2 regions of the Micromonospora sp. II genome follow, and region 1 is predicted to be linked to the other one. Evidence: riboswitches for the same ligand, from Rfam matches in the RefSeq annotation. Region 1 holds a riboswitch; the other holds the start of a gene.
The links. Region 1 has a riboswitch for cobalamin ahead of A8711_RS17275 (CbtB-domain containing protein). Riboswitches for the same ligand answer to the same signal wherever they lie in the genome.

Region 1 (9,498 bases):
CCGCGCTCGTGCTGGCTCTGGTCGCCGGTCTGGTGCTGTCGGTGGCCGTCGCGGTCACCATCGGCCCGGCCGACCTGACTGTCGGGACGGTGTGGACGGTCGTCGCCGGCCACCTGGGACTCGCGAACTCGGACGTGCCGCTGCTGCGCGACCACATCGTCTGGGACCTACGTTTGCCCCGGGTTCTCGGCGCCGCCACGGTGGGGGCGGGCCTGGCCGCGGCCGGTGCGGTCATGCAGACCGTCACCCGCAATCCCCTGGCGGACCCGTACCTGCTCGGGGTCTCCTCAGGGGCGTCGCTGGGCGCGGTCCTGGTGGTCGTGGCCGGCATCGGTAGTGGCGTAGCCGCGCTGACCGGCGGCGCCTTCCTCGGCGCCCTTGTCGCGTTCCTGCTGGTCGTGGGCCTGGCCGGGAGGTTCGGGGCATTGTCGCCGACGCGCGTGGTGCTGACCGGGGTCGCGGTGGGACAACTGTGCGCGGCACTGACCTCTTTCGTGATCATCTGGGTGGCCGACCCGCACGCCACGCAGAGCATCACGTTCTGGCTGTCCGGGTCAATGGCCCGCGCCGACTGGACGGCCCTGGGCTGGGCGGTACCGGTGCTGGTCGTGGTGCTGGCGGTGGTCGGCTGGCACGCCCGTACCCTCAACGCCTTCGCCTTCGGTGAGGAGGCCGCCGCGAGCCTCGGCGTCGAGGTGAACCGGCTGCGGTGGCTGCTGCTGGTCGGCACCGCCCTGCTGACCGCCGTGCTGGTCGCGGTCAGCGGCGCGATCGGGTTCGCCGGGCTGATCCTCCCGCACGCCGCCCGCCTGATCACCGGACCGGACCACCGGCGGCTGCTACCGGTCGCCGTGCTCGCCGGCGCCATCTTCCTGACCTGGGTCGACACCGCCGCCCGCACCGTCTTCGAACCGCGTGAGCTGCCGGTCGGGGTGCTGACGGCACTGGTCGGGGTGCCGGCGTTCTTCCTGATCCTGCGCCGCCGGGAGGTACGCGGCTGATGCTTCAGATCTCCGACGTCTCGTGGGCGGTGCCCGCCGCCCGCATCCTCGACCACGTCACCGGCACCGTCCCGGCGGGCAGCCTGGTCGGGCTGCTCGGCCCGAACGGCTCCGGCAAGACCACCCTGCTGCGGGCCGTCGCCGCCCTGGTGCGCCCGGATACCGGCAACATCACACTCGCAGGCGACGACGTGACTCGGCTGCGGCGCCTTGCCCTGGCCCGGCGCATCGCGTTGCTGGCCCAGCACGCCGAGACCGACCTCGACCTGACCGTCCGCGACGTGGTCCTGCTCGGCCGCATCCCGCACCGCCGGACCCGCTGGTCCGACACCGGCAGCGACCATGCCGCCGCGGTCGAGGCACTGGGCCGGGTCGACCTGGCCGGGTTCGCCGACCGTAAGTGGCAGACCCTGTCCGGTGGGGAACGCCAGCGCGTCCAGCTCGCCCGCGCGCTGGCCCAGGAGCCGGAACTGCTGCTGCTCGACGAACCCACCAACCACCTCGACATCGGCCACCAGCTTCAGCTGCTGCACCTGGTCCGCCGATCGCAGGTCACCGCCCTCGCCGCGCTGCACGACCTCAACCTGGCCGTCATGTTCTGCGACACCGTCGTCGTGCTGCACCACGGCCGGGTCGTCGCCGCGGGACCACCCGCACGGGTGCTCACCCCGGCGCTGCTCGCCGACGTGTACGGCGTCGACGCAGACGTGCGGGTTCACGACGGGCGGACCGTCATTGAGTTCCGGCCGCCGTCATGACCCGGCACGTGCTGCCGGTGCCCGGTCGGTCACCCACCACGCTGGCCACGACACGATCCACCAGCTCGCCGAGCAGATGGCCGCGCGTCTGGGCGTATTCGTGCACAGGTGTTTCCTCGACGGCGCGAAACCGTTTGCTGCACGCGGCGCTCGACGCGGCCACCGGTTCACTGGTCGGACGTGACCCGGCGGTTCGACGCGCCCCGCGCCGGCAACCCGATCATCCTGGCACGATGACCGAGGCCGGCGCTGGGCCGGCGTTCCTCGCGGCGCAGCAGGCGGCGGGAGTCATTGCGGCCAGACACCGCGGTGCCTTCGCCGGCGCCGAGGAACTGCTGGGCGCCATCGGCGACGAGACCGTGCGCACCCGGGTTTCATGCTGCTCGCCGAACTCGCCCTTGGCCCTGGTCCAGTCACAGACAGGGCAGAGCATGGACGAACTCGTCCATGAGGTCACGTTGCTGATGGCCGAAGTGGTGGGCAGCGTCGGACACCAGCCCGGGCTGGACCTCGCCCACGCCGAGCCCGGCGGTCCGGCGGATGGACAGCAGGCGATACTGGGGCGGTGGAAGGACAGGCTCGCCGAACCGGGCGGCTCATGGTGGCGGGCACGACGTCGGACGCGGGCAAGAGCCGGGTGACGACCGCGTTGTGCCGGGCGTTCGCACGGCGCGGTGTTCGGGTCGCTCCGTTCAAGGCACGGAACATGGCGAACAATTCGATGGCGTGTGCGGGTGGGGCGGAGATCGGCCATGCTCAGTGGGTGCAGGCGCTGGCGGCGGGCGCAGAGCCGGCCCGGCAGGCCCGGCTGGATCTGCTCGCCGACCTGGCGGAGAAACACCTGGAGGTCGACGCGCTGCTGAACCTAGCCGAGCGGGGCGCTCCCGCGGCGCCGGTGATCGGACCCTACGCGTGAGGATTCTCGTGCTCGGTGGGACGGGCGAGGCCCGCGCGCTGGCGGCCTCGCTCGTCGACGACGGTGCCGTGGTCGTGACCTCACTGGCGGGGCGGGTCGCGCGTCCCCGGCTGCCGGTGGGGCAGGTCCGCGTCGGTGGCTTCGGCGGGATCGCAGGACTGGCCGCGTACCTGGCGGAGACCCGGGTGCGTGCCGTGGTCGACGCGACGCACCCGTTCGCGGAGAAGATCAGCGCCAACGCGGCGGCGGCGTGCCCGGCCGCCGGGGTTCCCCTGCTCCGTTTGGAACGGCCCGGCTGGGCCGCTCGCCCCGAGGCGTCGGCCTGGTACTGGGCCGGTGACCACAGTGAAGCTGCCCGGGTGGCGGCCGGTCTGGGCGACCGGCCGTTCCTCACCGTCGGACGGCAGTCGCTGGCGCACTTCGTCGAACCGTTGCGCCGGCACGCGTGCCTGGTTCGCGTGGTGGACGAGCCCGACATCGTCCTGCCGGTGTCGTGGAAGCTGCTGCGCAGCCGCGGTCCCTACACCCTCGCGCACGAGCGGGAGGTGATGGCGGGCACGGACGTTCTAGTTACCAAGGACTCCGGCGGTGACCACACGGTCGCGAAGCTGGAGGTCGCCGCCGAGCGGGCGATGCCGGTCGTGATCGTGCGCCGCGCCGGGCCGCCGGCCGGAGTGCCGCTGGTCCGTGACGTGGACGCCGCCCTGGCGTGGGTGCGGGCGTTGCCCGCACCCTGACGCGAGGTTCAGCCGGGAAGGTTCAGAGCGTGGCCGCCAGCTCCTGGCGGCGCAGCCGCTCGGCGGCACGGTCCGCGTCGCGTCCGACCAGACCGGTCAGCACTGCACCCAGGACCGCCCAAGTCGCGGCCAGGGTCGTGATCGACGAGATGCGGAAGTACCAGAGTGTGTCGGCCGGGAAGCCGCCGACCTCGTTGACCGTCGGCAGCAGAGCCCCGGCGACCACGACGACCACGAGATAGGCGCCGGCACCGGCCAGCACCGCCGAGTATGCGCCCAGCTGGGGCAGCAGACGCCGGGCCAGGACCACGGCGCCGATCGCGGCGGCCAGGCTCAGTGCCCAGAACCCGAAGTACAGCGCGGTCCGCTCGTTGATCGTGTCACCGGAGCCGACCGCCGGTGGTGTGGCGGGGTACTTGAGGAACGGCACGAGGGCGGTGGCGACGAAACCGACGGCGGCGACCACCGCGGTGCTGGCCCGTGCGGACAGGGAGCCCAGACGCCCGGCGGCGAAGGCGGCAGCGAGCGCGGTCGCTCCACCGAGGACGACGCCTACCAGGATGGTGCCCAGTGCCAGGCCCCCGGTGGACTGGGTGCCACGCGAGACTTCGGCCTCCTCCTCATCGTGGCTGTGAGACTGCTCGGCGGTGGCATTGTCGTGCGGGTGCTCGGCGGCACCGGCTTCCTCCAGGGCGATGGCTGCATCGACCTGGGGTTCGGCGACGACGTAGGAGACGAGGAAGGCCGCGAAACCGGCGATGAGCCCGGCCAACAGCCCGTGAACGAGAAAAGTGCGAGGGGTCATCAAGGGTCCGTTCGGGAGCCGGCCGCGGGCAGCACGAAACGCCCGCAGCGCCGGTGACGAGGAAAGACGAAAACTCCGGCCGGGCCGGGCGGACTGCCGCGTGGCGTGGTGTCAGTGGCAGGGGAAGCCCAGCACGTGCCGTGCGTCGTGCGTCAGCTCGTGGATGAAGGTGCCCTCGAAGACGGAGAAAGCTCCCTGCTCGGCGCCCACGAAATACAGGACGACGGCGGTGACCAGCGCGAAGAACAGCGCCCAGGGGGCGAGCGCGCGAACGGGAATGGTGGGAAGAACGGCCGGAATGGCCGTGGTCGCCTGAGGCATGACACTCCTTGGGATGCTGCGTCCCGTCGATGGGTGGTCGACCTGGCTGGAGGGTCTGGCTTCGCCGCGAGCGGCGTCACAGTAGCGCGACTGCGCCGGATTCACACCGGCTTCCTTCAGCAGGGTGGCACGACCATATCAGGTATCGGAGCAACGCGACGCTGTCGCGACTGCCTGCACGGCGGCCGGTCCGAGGGCGACGACGTGGCCGATCACCGTTACGGCGGGCGCGCCGATGCCGGCCTCGGCGGTGTCGGCGACGACGTCGGCGAGGGTACTGCGCAGCACCCGCTGGCCGGCCGAGGCGGCGTCCGCGACGACGGCGCATGGTGTGTTCCGGTCGAGACCGGCGGCGACGAGCGCGTCGGCGATGGCCGCGAGGTTGCGCATGCCCATCAGCACCACGAGGGTGGTGCCGGTGCGGGCGAGGGCGGCGTAGTCGATCGACGAGTCGGGATGGCCGGGCGGTACGTGGCCGGAGATGACGGTGAAGCCTTGCACGAGTCCGCGGTGGGTGACCGGGATGCCGGCCAGCTCCGGGGCCGCGATGCTGGAGGTCACGCCGGGTATCACGGTGGTGGGGACGCCGGCTTCGGCGCACGCGGTGACTTCCTCGAAGCCGCGGCCGAAGACGTACGAGTCGCCGCCCTTGAACCGCACAACGTGCCGTCCGGCGCGGGCGTGCTCGACAAGCAGCGCGTTGATCTGTTCCTGGCTCGTGCTCCGCCCGTACGGGATCTTGGTGACGTCGATGATCTCGGCATCCGGGCGCGCCCACTTCAGGGCCTCCCACGGGGCGAGCCGGTCGGTGAGGATCACGTCGGCCTGCTTGACGGCCGCGCGTCCGGCGACGGTGACCAGCCCTGGATCGCCCGGGCCGGCGCCGACCAGCGTGACGTGTCCGGCCGTTCGGACCGCTGCCGGCGCCCCGGCCTCCGAGGGTGCGACGGTACGCAGCACGACGTCGAACCGGCTCTCGTCGACCGGGGTGGTGACCCAGGTCAGGCGCCCGCGGAGGGCGAGGTCCTCCAGCGCGGCGCACACGGCCGGCGCGGCGACGGTGACCAGGGCGCGCCTGTGCAGCAGCGCACTGACCGTGACGGCGGCGGGTGCGCTCCCGTCGAGGACGAGCACGCTACGGCCGGTGAGGTTCAGCTGCATGTGACGGTGATTCCTAACGTGCTGAGGAGACAGCCGTCCGGTGTACGGCCTCGGTGAACGACTGGGCCAGATGCGGTTGCCCAGCCCAATGCACGTGCAGATAGGACGCGCTGAGGCTGGGGGAGGCGAATCCGGCATTGCGGCCCTCGATGCGCCAGGCGGGGTGCTCGCCGTGACCGGGTGTGACGGTGGTGCGGTGGAATTCGTGGCCGGTGGCAGCGGTTCCCCGCTCGCCGAGCAGCTGGTCCGAGCCGAGTGCGGCACGGTGGTACGCGAGGGTGAGGCGCGGCGTCATGACGGCTTCGGCGTCGAGCGCCCCGACCATGGGATGGCCGTCGACGGAGCGGCACAGATACAGCAGGCCGGCGCACTCGGCGACGGTGGGGACGCCGTCGAGGACGGCCTGGCGCAGTTCGTGGCGCAGCGTCGTGTTGGCGCTCAGCGTGGACGCGTGTACCTCGGGGAACCCCCCACCGAGGTACAACCCGCGTGTCCCGGCGGGAAGCCGCTGGTCGCGGGCCGGGTCGAACGGAACGACGGTGCAGCCCGCCGCCTGCAGCAGCTCGGTCGTCTCGGCGTACCGGAAGGTGAAGGCACGCCCGGCCGCGACCGCAACCACCGGTGATCCGGCGCCCAGCCGCCGGACGTGCGCGGCGGGATCCCATGGCTGGGCGTCCAGATCGGGTGCGGTGCGTGCCACCTGCAGCACCGCATCGAGGTCCACGTGGCGGGCGATCTGCTCGGCCAGCACGTCCAGGGCGGCGGCGGCCTCCTCACGTTCGGCTGCCGGCACGAGCCCGAGGTGGCGCGACGGGGCGCTGACACCCTGGTCGCGGTGCAGGATCCCGAGCACCGGTACGCCGGTGGATTCCACCGCCCGGGCCGCCTCGGCGGCGTGGCGGGCGGACCCGGCTTTGTTGAGCACGACACCCGCGACGGTGACGCCGGCCTCGAACGTGCCCATTCCGTGCACGACGGCCCCTACGCTGCGCGAGGTGTGCGAGACGTCCACGACCAGCAGGATCGGGGTGGCGGTCAGGGCCGCGAGGTGCGCGGTAGAGGCGAAACCGTCGCCGCCGATGCGGCCGTCGAACAGGCCCATGACCCCTTCGACGATGGCGATGTCCGCGTCGCGTGCGCCGTGCAGCAGCAGCGGGATCACGAGTGAGGGGTCGGTCAGGTGCGGGTCGAGGTTGCGGCCGGGGCGTCCGGTGGCCAGCGCGTGGTAGCCGGGGTCGATGTAGTCGGGCCCCACCTTGTGCCCCGACACGGTGTGCCCGCGCGCGGCCAGCGCGGCCATGAGCCCGGTCGCGACCGTGGTCTTGCCGTGGCCGGAGGCCGGCGCCGCGACGATCAGCCGCGGAAGGCTCACCATTCGATGCCTCGTTGGCCCTTCTGGCCGACGTCCATCGGGTGCTTGACGTGCTGCATCTCGGTCACCAGATCGGCTGCCTCGATCAGCCGGTGGTCGGCCCGGCGCCCGGTGACGATCACGTGCTGACGGCCGGGACGGTGGACCAGTGTCTCCACGACGTCGCCGACGTCGACCCAGCCCCACTGCATCGGATAGGTGAACTCGTCCAGGATGTAGAGCTGGTGCCGTTCCGCCTGGATACGGCGCTTCACCTCCGCCCAGCCCTCGGCGGCGTCCGCGGCGTGGTCCGCCTCGGTGCCGCTCTTACGGCTCCAGGACCATCCGGAGCCCATTTTGTGCCACTCGACTGGCCCGCCTTCGCCGGTCTGCTCGTGCAGCAGCCCGAGCCTCTCCAGGACGGTCTGCTCCCCGATGCGCCACTTGGCCGACTTCACGAACTGGAACACCCCGATGTCCCAGCCCTGGTTCCAAGCGCGCATCGCGATACCGAAGGCGGCGGTCGACTTGCCCTTGCCGTTTCCGGTGTGGACCATCAGCAGCGGCCGGTTGCGCCGCTGGCGGGTGGTGCTGCCGTCGTCCGGGACGGTGAGCGGCTTACCCTGCGGCATCAGGCCACCCCCGCCCGCGGAGCGGTCGCCGTGCGAACGACCCCGGTGAGCCCGTCGGCGGTCACTTCACCGAGCGGCACGTGCTCGGCCCTCAGATGAGTGGCAAGCCGGGCGGCGAGGCCGAGCCGGAATCGTCCGGTCTCGCAGTCCACGACGACGACCTGGACACCGCTGGTGGCGAGCGCGGCGGCGGCGCGGTGGGCACGACCCAGCGGGTCCGGGCCGGAGGTGGCGCGGCCGTCGGTCACCACGACGAGCAGGGGCCGGCGGGACGGGTCGCGCAGCGCCTCCCGGCGCAGCACCTCCCCACTGCGTTCCAGGCCCTCCGCGAGCGGGGTCCGGCCACCGGCCGGTAGGTCGGCCAGGCGGCGGGAGGCGACGTCGACCGAGCCGGTCGGTGGCAGGACGACCTCGGCGGTGTGCCGGCGGAACGTCACCAGTGCGACCTTGTCCCGGCGGCGGTAGGCGTCCAGCAGCAGCGACAGCACAGCGGTCTTGACCTGCTCCATGCGGCGGCGGGCCGCCATCGAACCGGACGCGTCCACGCACAGCAGCACGAGGTTCGACTCGCGCCCGACGGTCTCGGCCCGGCGCAGGTCGCCGGGCACGAGCGCGAGGCCGCGACCGCCGGTCAAGCCACCCCGGGAATGCTGATGCGGCGCCGCCGCGGTGATGGTGCCCGGCAGGTGCAGCCGGCCGTCGCCGGACGTGCGCCGCCGCTGCCCGGCGACACGGCCCTGCGGTGTTCGTGCCCGGGACCGCCGGCCGGCCTGACCGTCGCCGGTTCCTTTCACGACCAGCAAGCGGGCACGTGCGGGCTCGCCCGCGGATGCCATCGATGTGGCGGCCTGCCGTTCGGGCTCCGGTACGGGCGGGCTCTCGCCGGGAGAGCCGGGCACGTCCCCGGCCGATCCGTCGTGCCCGGTGTCGTCGGGCAGACCGCCGCCGGGACCGTCGGGTCCGGGGTCGGGGTCGTTGTGGCCGAGTAGGTCGTCCAGGCGGTCCTGGTCCAGGCCGGGCTCGTCGAAGGGGTTGCGGCGGCGGCGGTGCGGCAGCGCGAGACGGGCGGCGATGCGGATGTCCTCGAGTGTCACTCGCGTACGTCCCCGCCAGGCCGCGTGCGCCGCGGCGGCGCGAGCGGTGACGAGGTCCGCACGCAGGCCGTCCACGTCGAACGCGGCGCACAGCTCGGCGATCCTGGTCAGCGTCTCGTCGTCGAGCACGACACCGGCCAGCGAGCGCCGGGCGGCGGCCAGCCGGGTGCGCAGGGCTTCCTGCTCGCCGGCCCAGCGTGTGGCGAAGCCCTCCGGGTCGGCGTCGAATGCGAGCCGGCGGCGGACCGCCTGCACCCGCAGGACGGGGTCACGCGGGGCGGCGACCTCGACCGTCAGGCCGAACCGGTCGAGCAGCTGCGGGCGCAGTTCGCCCTCCTCCGGGTTCATCGTGCCGATCAACACGAACCGGGAGGCATGCTCGACCGAGACACCGTCGCGTTCGACGCTGACCCGGCCGGTCGCCGCGGCGTCGAGCAGCAGGTCGACCAGGTGGTCCGGCAGCAGGTTGACCTCGTCGACGTACAGCAGGCCACGATGGGCCCGGGCCAGCAGGCCAGGCTCGAACGCGACGACGCCGTCTCGCAGCGCGGCATCGAGCTTCAGCGATCCGGTCACCCGGTCGTCGCCGGCTCCGACGGGTAGTTCGACGAGGCGTACCGGCCGTTCGACGACGGGCGTGGGCACGTCGAACGGCCCGTCGGGGCAGACCGCCGAGGGATCGTCCGGGTCGATGGAGAACCGGTCGCCCGCATAGACCCGTA
Region 2 (6,817 bases), on a different contig from region 1:
GCGGTGGGCTTGCCGTTGATCCGGCAGACGAAGGCCAGGCCCCAGCGGGCGGTGCCGGTGACGGTGAAGCCGGCGGCCTGAAGCGCGGCCAGGCCGGTGGCCGGATCGCCCGGCGCACAGGCGACCTGGACGCCGCCGCCGAGCGCGGCGAAGTCGACGACCACAGTGACTCCCGAGGTGCCGACGCAGGCGGCGGCGTGCGCCGACCGGGGCGCGGGTTCGACTGCGGTCAGCGCGACGCCGGCCACGACGGCGGCCAGCAGGCCGGCCATCCAGGTGCGGGCGGTGGGACGGTGACGGAACACGGGTCCTCCTGTGATCGGGTGAGCGGCGAGGCGGTTCACGGGCAGGCGAGCGCCGGTGCGCCGGGGTCGGCGCCGGCTGCGGACAGACGGGCGTACCCGATCCCGGTGAGACCGAGGACGGCCTGGGCGGTGGCCCGGGGCGCGGTGGCCGGGTCGAAGCCGCCACCGTCGAAGTCGACGGCGCCCCGGTCCGCGGGCGCCCCGGCGCAGCCGACCTGGAGTCCGGCGAGGAACGCCCGGGACCGCGCCCAGGCCGGCAGCCGGTGACCGTCGCGCAGGGCCTGCGCGGCGAGGCCGGTGCTGTTGGCGTTCGGTGTGCCGGCCGCGTTGGCGAAGCCGCCGTCGGCACGCTGAACGGACACCAGCCAGCGCAGCCCGGCGGCGGCGTCGGCCGGACGGTCCGCGGCGCGCAGCGCCTGCGTCACGAGCGCGGTGGCGTCCACGTCGGACGTGCAGACCGGTTGGGCGGGCAGCAGCGGGTAGCCGCCGTCCGGGCATCGGGTGCCGGCCAGCCAGGCGGCCGCCGCCGGTGGCGCCCCGGCCGCCGTACGGTCCAGCGCCAGCAGCGCGAAGGACTGGCTGAACGCGTTGCTGTAGTCGCCGTACGCGGACCGGTCGCTGAACCGGCCGGCCGGCGTCTGCAGCGAACGCAGCCGGGCGATCAGGTCCACCCCGGCGACGTCGGCCGGGTCGCCGCCGCGCACCTGCACGGCGAGGGCGAGCTTGGCGGTCGCGCCCGCGTACGCCTCGGAGACGCCGTCGCCGAGATAGCCGTCGCGGATGTCCGGCCGGGTGACCCAGGCCAGCGCGCCGGCGCCGTGGTCGTCGGCCACGCCGGCGGCGGCGAAGGCGAACACGGCGTCGAGGGTCAGCCCCTGGTCGGGGTAGGCGACACCGTCGAAGACCGCCTCGAAGCGTTCGCCGTCGACGAGTTGCCGGGCGAGCCAGCCGGCGGCGGCCTCCGGGCGGGTGAGGGCGGCGCGATCGGGGGCGGCGACGGCCGGTGTGGTGAGGGTGAGGGCGGCGAGTACGCCGCAGAGGAGCGCGAGCAGGCGGTGCCGGCTTCGGCGGACGACCATCGGAAGCGCCTTTCCGGCCCGGCGGTCGTCGAAAGCCCGGACGGCCGCAGTACGCGGGGGCGTCCGGGACTCCGACCCGTGGGCCACGACGGGTGGGGAGCGGTTGCACGCGTACGACGGGTATTCGGGCTCGCCGCCGCAGAGTTCTCTGGGCGGCCTACCGTTGCGGGCCAGCGCCGGATTTCGACCGGTCTTCCCCCGCACGTACACGCGGTGGTTGAGTTGTCGCGACAGTCTGCTGTGGCCGGTGCGCCGATGTCAATGCGCCAGGAACCGGCCACGTGCCGTGACGGCCGGCGGAATCGGCGGTTTCACACCCCGACGTCGAGAGGCCGTCGTCCCGGCGCGTCCGCGTGGAGCACGCCGGTGAAGGACGCCCGGTGAGGACCGGGCGTCCCTCACCGTGTGGTCACTGCCGGCGGGACCGGGAGCCGGTCAACGGCGGAACGGACCGGTGACGCAGTAGGTGATGCCGCCGGAGGACGAGCCGGTCGTGCCGCGTTGCGAGGAGAAGTACAGCCGGTCCCCCGCCGGGGTGAACGCCGGCCCGGTGATCTCCGAACCGCTCTGTCCGGTGATCCGCAGGAAGACCGAGATCTTGTCGTCCGGCGTGATCATGCAGATCTCCATGTTCCCGCCGTCCTCGGCGACGTAGAGGTCCCCGGCCGTGGACCCGGTGATGTTGTCGACCCCGGTCAGCGGAGGGGCGCCCGGACTGACCAGGTTGTCGTCGTAGGCGAGCTCGTACGTGCCGGCGGCCAGGTTGACCTGCCACACGCGGTTGTCGCCCTTCGTGGTGAACCAGACGGTGTCGTCCGCGTAGTGACAGCCCTCGCCACCGTTGAACGTCTTCGCGCCGGACACCTGCTGCCGGGTCGGGGTGGGCGAGCCGTCCGGATCGGGCACCGTGGCCCAGGTGAACGTGCCGGAGGTGGCCGTACCGGCGCGGAGGACCTGGAGGGTTCCGGCGGACAGGTCGCCCCAGGTGGCCGGCACGAAGCGGTAGAACTTGCCGTCGGTCTCGTCCTCGGTCAGGTAGACCACGCGGCGGACCGGGTCGGCCGCGGCCGCCTCGTGCTTGAACCGGCCCATCGCGGGACGCGCCACCGCGGTCCCGCCGAGAGGGTACGTCTCGAAGACACGTCCCAGGGACACCTCCTCGCAGGAGAGCCAGGTGTTCCACGGTGTCTTGCCACCGGCGCAGTTGTTGTTGGTGCCGGAGAGGATCCGCGACGCCCCGACCACGGCCCCGCTGGAGTTGAAAACGAGTCGCGAGACGCCGCCACCCGCACCGGCCGACACCTCGGAGTTCGACACGTAGATCCAGCCGCTGCCGTTCGCGAACACGGCGCCACCGTCCGGAGCGTCGTGCCAGGTGTACGACGTCCCCGGCACCGTCCGCCGGGAACGCGCGACGATCGAGCTGGTGAACCCGGCCGGCAACTGGATGCCGTTGGCGTCGGCTGCCTGAAGCCCGCCGTAGGGCCCCGCCGCGTTCTGTGCCGGGGCTCCGTACGCCGCCGACCACGCCGTGAACGGCAGGGCGAGGGCGCCCGCACCGACAACGGTGGCCCGCAACATCGTTCGACGATCCATGGAACCTCCTCCGTAGGTTCCATGGATCCGACCGTGTGGAGCTTACGCACGCCGATCTGTTGGATGAACGTCGATGGACGGCTCGATGTGCGATGTCCCGCCCACGCCGACCCGGTCGAGGGGTCGTACGGGTAGGAGAGGCAGCGGCACCAACCAGCAGTGGGCGCGCGCGGCCGTCTGACCGGCCCTCCGGCCGCGGCCTCCCCTCCCCCGGTCACCGGCGCAGGTGGCCGATGCCGTGCTGGTCGAGCCAGGCGACAGTCCGCGGTACGAACGTCGGCGCCCCCGAGCCGGCGCTGACGTCGGTGGCGACCAGCGGCACCTGGGCGGCGACCGGGAGCAGCGTGGACCGCCAGCAGGCCGGCGTGGCGCAGGCCGAGCGGTCGTCGACGCGCCAGGCGGCGGCCACGCTGCGGCCGTCCGGGTCAGCCGGGCGATATTCCAGCCACCGGCTCAGATCGTTGCCGCCGTCGATCCCGGCGGCGAGGACCAGGTTGAACGAGCCCTGGACGCGAAGCAGGCGGATCTGCTCCTGCACGCCGAAGTTCGGCAGACCGGCGCCGGCGCACTCGGATCCGCCGTCGCGCCAGCAGGTCCAGACCGCCGCGGGATCGGTGCCGCCGGCCGCCGGGAAGTCGTACGGCGAGATGTCGAAGACCACTGCGTTGTCGTCGCCGAACACCTCCGCCGCCGCGCTCCAGAACGTGCGGGTGGCGGAGATGTCGCTCTGCCGCAGCGACACGACGGGTGTGATGCCGGCCCCGACGAGCCGGTCGACGTACCGGGCCGCCTCGTCGAGGTAGCCGACGCGGTTCTGCCGATCGGCAGGGCTGCCGGTGTAGGCGTAGCAGGCGTCGCTCAGCACGACCCGTACCGCGTTGACGCCGCGGGCCCGCAGCGCGCCTACCGACGCGTCGTCGACCGGGCCGTCCCAGTGGATCGGTCCCCATGCGCATTCGCCGGGCGCGGCCGACCGGATGATTCCACGGGGCCGGTACGGCCTCGGACTGGCTGTGACCGTGAGGATGCGGTTGCCGAACGCCTTCAGCGCAGGCGCGGCGCCGGGCGCCTGCGGCGGGAGCACCCGGATGCCGCGGACCTCGGCGGTGGCCTGGGCGCCGCTGCTGTCGTAGGCGGTGGCGGTGACGCGGGTGCCGCTGTTCGGCGGCACGCCGCGCCAGTCGAACGCGTACGGCGCGGTGGTGTCCACGGCGAGCAGCCTGCCGCGCTCGCGGAACTCGACCCGCTCGATCCGCCGGCCGGGCGCCGCCGTGGCCTCGGCACGGATCGGGATGACGCCCGGCGCGGCGAAGAAGTCATTGGGCAGGGGCGAGGTGAGCGCCACCGACGGCCCGCCCGGCAGTGGGCTGGGCCGCGGGCTCCCCGAGGCCGGCGGCGGCGACGAGCCGGTCGGGTCGGCGCCGTCCCCGTCGCACGGCTGGCCGCTCAACACCCAGTCGGTCGGCTCGGGGTCGGCACCCTGGTAGTTGCCGCCGAACCGCACCGTCACCGAGGCGCCGGTCGGCAGCGTGGATCCCGCCGGCGGACGGAGCATGGTCATCGGATACATCTCGCCGCTGCCCAGCGTGTATCCGTCCGGCAGCCGGTCGAGGCCCATGGTGATCGTCTGACCGTTCGCCTGCCGGAACCGCAGCCACCAGTCGGTGACGGGAGCGCCCAGGTTGGTGACGGTGAGCTCGGCCCAGAAGCCGCTGGACCACTCCCGGGTGATGGTGTAGTCCACCGTGCACGCCGTCGCGGCGTAGGCCGGCCGCAGCGCCATCGTCATGGCCCCGCCGACGACGACCGCGGCTGCTGTAGCCAGCGCGAAGATCCTGCGTCGCATCATGCCCCCGTAACATCGACATACATCACTTCATGCAGCCTCGGCGCTCCGGGCACGGCCTGTCAAGGGCTGAACCGGGCCCGGGCCGGGCGGGACGACGAGCCGTCCCGCCCGGTCGCGTGGATCAGTTTCCGCGCAGCTCGGCCGCGGCGGCGACCAGGTGCTGGAGGGACGCCTCGACCTCGGGATAGCCGCGCGTCTTGAGGCCGCAGTCGGGGTTCACCCACAGCCGCTCGGCCGGCACCGCGGCCACGGCCCGGCGCAGCGCGCCGACGACCTCGTCGTGGGACGGCACCCGGGGTGAGTGGATGTCCCAGACGCCGGGCCCCACACCCCGGCGGTATCCGAGAGCGGCGAGGTCGTCGAGGACCTCCATCCGGGAGCGGGATGCCTCGATGCTCGTGACGTCGGCGTCGAGGGCGTCGATGGCCGTGATCACCTCCCCGAACTCCGAGTAGCACAGGTGGGTGTGGATCTGGGTGTCGTCGGCGACTCCGCAGGTGGCCAGGCGGAACGCCCCGACTGCCCAGTCCAGGTACGCCTTCTGGTCCGCCCTGCGCAGTGGCAGCGTCTCACGCAGCGCCGGCTCGTCGACCTGGATGACCCGGATACCGGCTGCCTCGAGATCACGGCACTCGTCGCGCAGGGCGAGCGCGACCTGGTCCGCGGTGTCTGCCAGTGGCTGGTCGCTGCGGACGAACGACCAGGCCAGGATCGTGACCGGGCCGGTGAGCATGCCCTTGACCGGCCGGTCGGTCAGCGACTGCGCGTAGGTGGACCAGTTGACGGTCATCGGCGCCCTGCGTGCCACGTCGCCGTAGATGACGGGCGGACGCACGCATCGGGAGCCGTAGGACTGGACCCAGCCGTGTTCGGTGGCGGCGAACCCGTCCAGCTGCTCGCCGAAGTACTGGACCATGTCGTTTCGTTCCGGCTCGCCGTGCACGAGCACGTCCAGGCCCAGCCGCTCCTGGAGCCGGACGACGTGCTCGACCTCGGCGCGCATCCGCTGCGTGTAGGCGGCGTCGTCGAGACGCCCGGCCCGGTGCTCGGCACGCGCGCGGCGCAGCTCGTCGGTCTGCGGGAACGATCCGATGGTCGTGGTCGGGAGGGGCGGCAGGTTCAGCCGGGCCTGCTGTGCCGCCGCACGCTCCGGGTACGCGCCGCGCTGCCGATCCGTGGCGCGCAGCGCGGCGAGCCGACCGCGTACGGTGTCGTCGCGCCAGGCGGCAGGGGTGGGCGGCAGCGGCTCGGGCAGGGACGTGGTGCCGTTGCGCAGCGCGCGGCCGAGCCGGACGACCTCATCGACCTTCTGCCGGGCGAAGGCGAGCCGCTGACGCAGCGCCGGGTCGAGAGCGGTCTCGGCGGACAGGTCCTCCGGCACGTGCAGCAGCGAGCACGAGGTGGACACGGCGACGTGGTCGGCGAGGGCGGTGACGGCGGCACCGGCCGCCACGGCGGCCCGCAGGTCGGTACGCCAGACGTTGCGGCCGTCGACGAGGCCGGCCACGATCGTCTTGCCGCGCAGCGGTCCCGCACCGGCCAGCCGCCGCAGGTTGCCGGGCCCGGCCACCAGATCCACGCCGACCGCTTCGACCGGCGTGTCGAGCAGGGCGGGCAGCGCGTCACCGAGCTCGCCGAAATAGGTGGCGACGAAGATCGCCGGCCGCTGTTCCACCGCGCCGAGCCGGGTGTACGCCTCCCGCAGCGCGTCGATCTCGGCGGCGCTCCGGTCGGCGACGTAGGCGGGTTCGTCCAGCTGCACCCATCGCACGCCCGCCGCGGCGAGGGATCGCAGGATGCTGGCGTACACGTCGACCAGGTCGGTCAGCCGGTCGAACGGTTCGCCGCCCGCCTCGGTGGGCTTGGCCAGCAGCAGGAATGTGGCCGGCCCGACCAGCACCGGGCGGCTGTCGATTCCCAGCTCGCGGGCCTCGCGGTACTCGCGCAGCGCCTTGTCGGGATTCGCCGCGAAGGTGGTGTCGGAGCCG

Region 2: it holds a riboswitch for cobalamin, as region 1 does, so the genes downstream of both, A8711_RS12630 (peptidase) here and A8711_RS17275 (CbtB-domain containing protein) in region 1, are expected to answer to the same signal.

What each region holds. Positions count from the first base shown of each region.
Region 1 covers NZ_LYXF01000031.1:30,790-40,287, reverse strand. Annotated here, with positions in the region: gene A8711_RS17300 (iron ABC transporter permease) at 1-1,001, shown strand, start outside; gene A8711_RS17295 (ABC transporter ATP-binding protein) at 1,001-1,759, shown strand; gene A8711_RS32870 (hypothetical protein) at 1,993-2,400, shown strand; partial or broken gene A8711_RS32865 (cobyric acid synthase CobQ) at 2,358-2,552, shown strand; gene A8711_RS17285 (cobalt-precorrin-6A reductase) at 2,684-3,412, shown strand; gene A8711_RS17280 (CbtA family protein) at 3,435-4,217, opposite strand; gene A8711_RS17275 (CbtB-domain containing protein) at 4,329-4,538, opposite strand; adenosylcobalamin (AdoCbl) riboswitch at 4,537-4,677, opposite strand; gene cobA (uroporphyrinogen-III C-methyltransferase) at 4,677-5,699, opposite strand; gene A8711_RS17265 (cobyrinate a,c-diamide synthase) at 5,713-7,074, opposite strand; gene cobO (cob(I)yrinic acid a,c-diamide adenosyltransferase) at 7,068-7,682, opposite strand; gene A8711_RS17255 (magnesium chelatase subunit D family protein) at 7,682-9,498, opposite strand, start outside.
Region 2 covers NZ_LYXF01000024.1:146,275-153,091, reverse strand. Annotated here, with positions in the region: gene A8711_RS12635 (hypothetical protein) at 1-272, opposite strand, end outside; gene A8711_RS12630 (peptidase) at 341-1,384, opposite strand; cobalamin riboswitch at 1,482-1,618, opposite strand; gene A8711_RS12625 (alkaline phosphatase PhoX) at 1,820-2,980, opposite strand; gene A8711_RS12620 (Ig-like domain-containing protein) at 3,195-4,829, opposite strand; gene metE (5-methyltetrahydropteroyltriglutamate--homocysteine S-methyltransferase) at 4,951-6,817, opposite strand, start outside.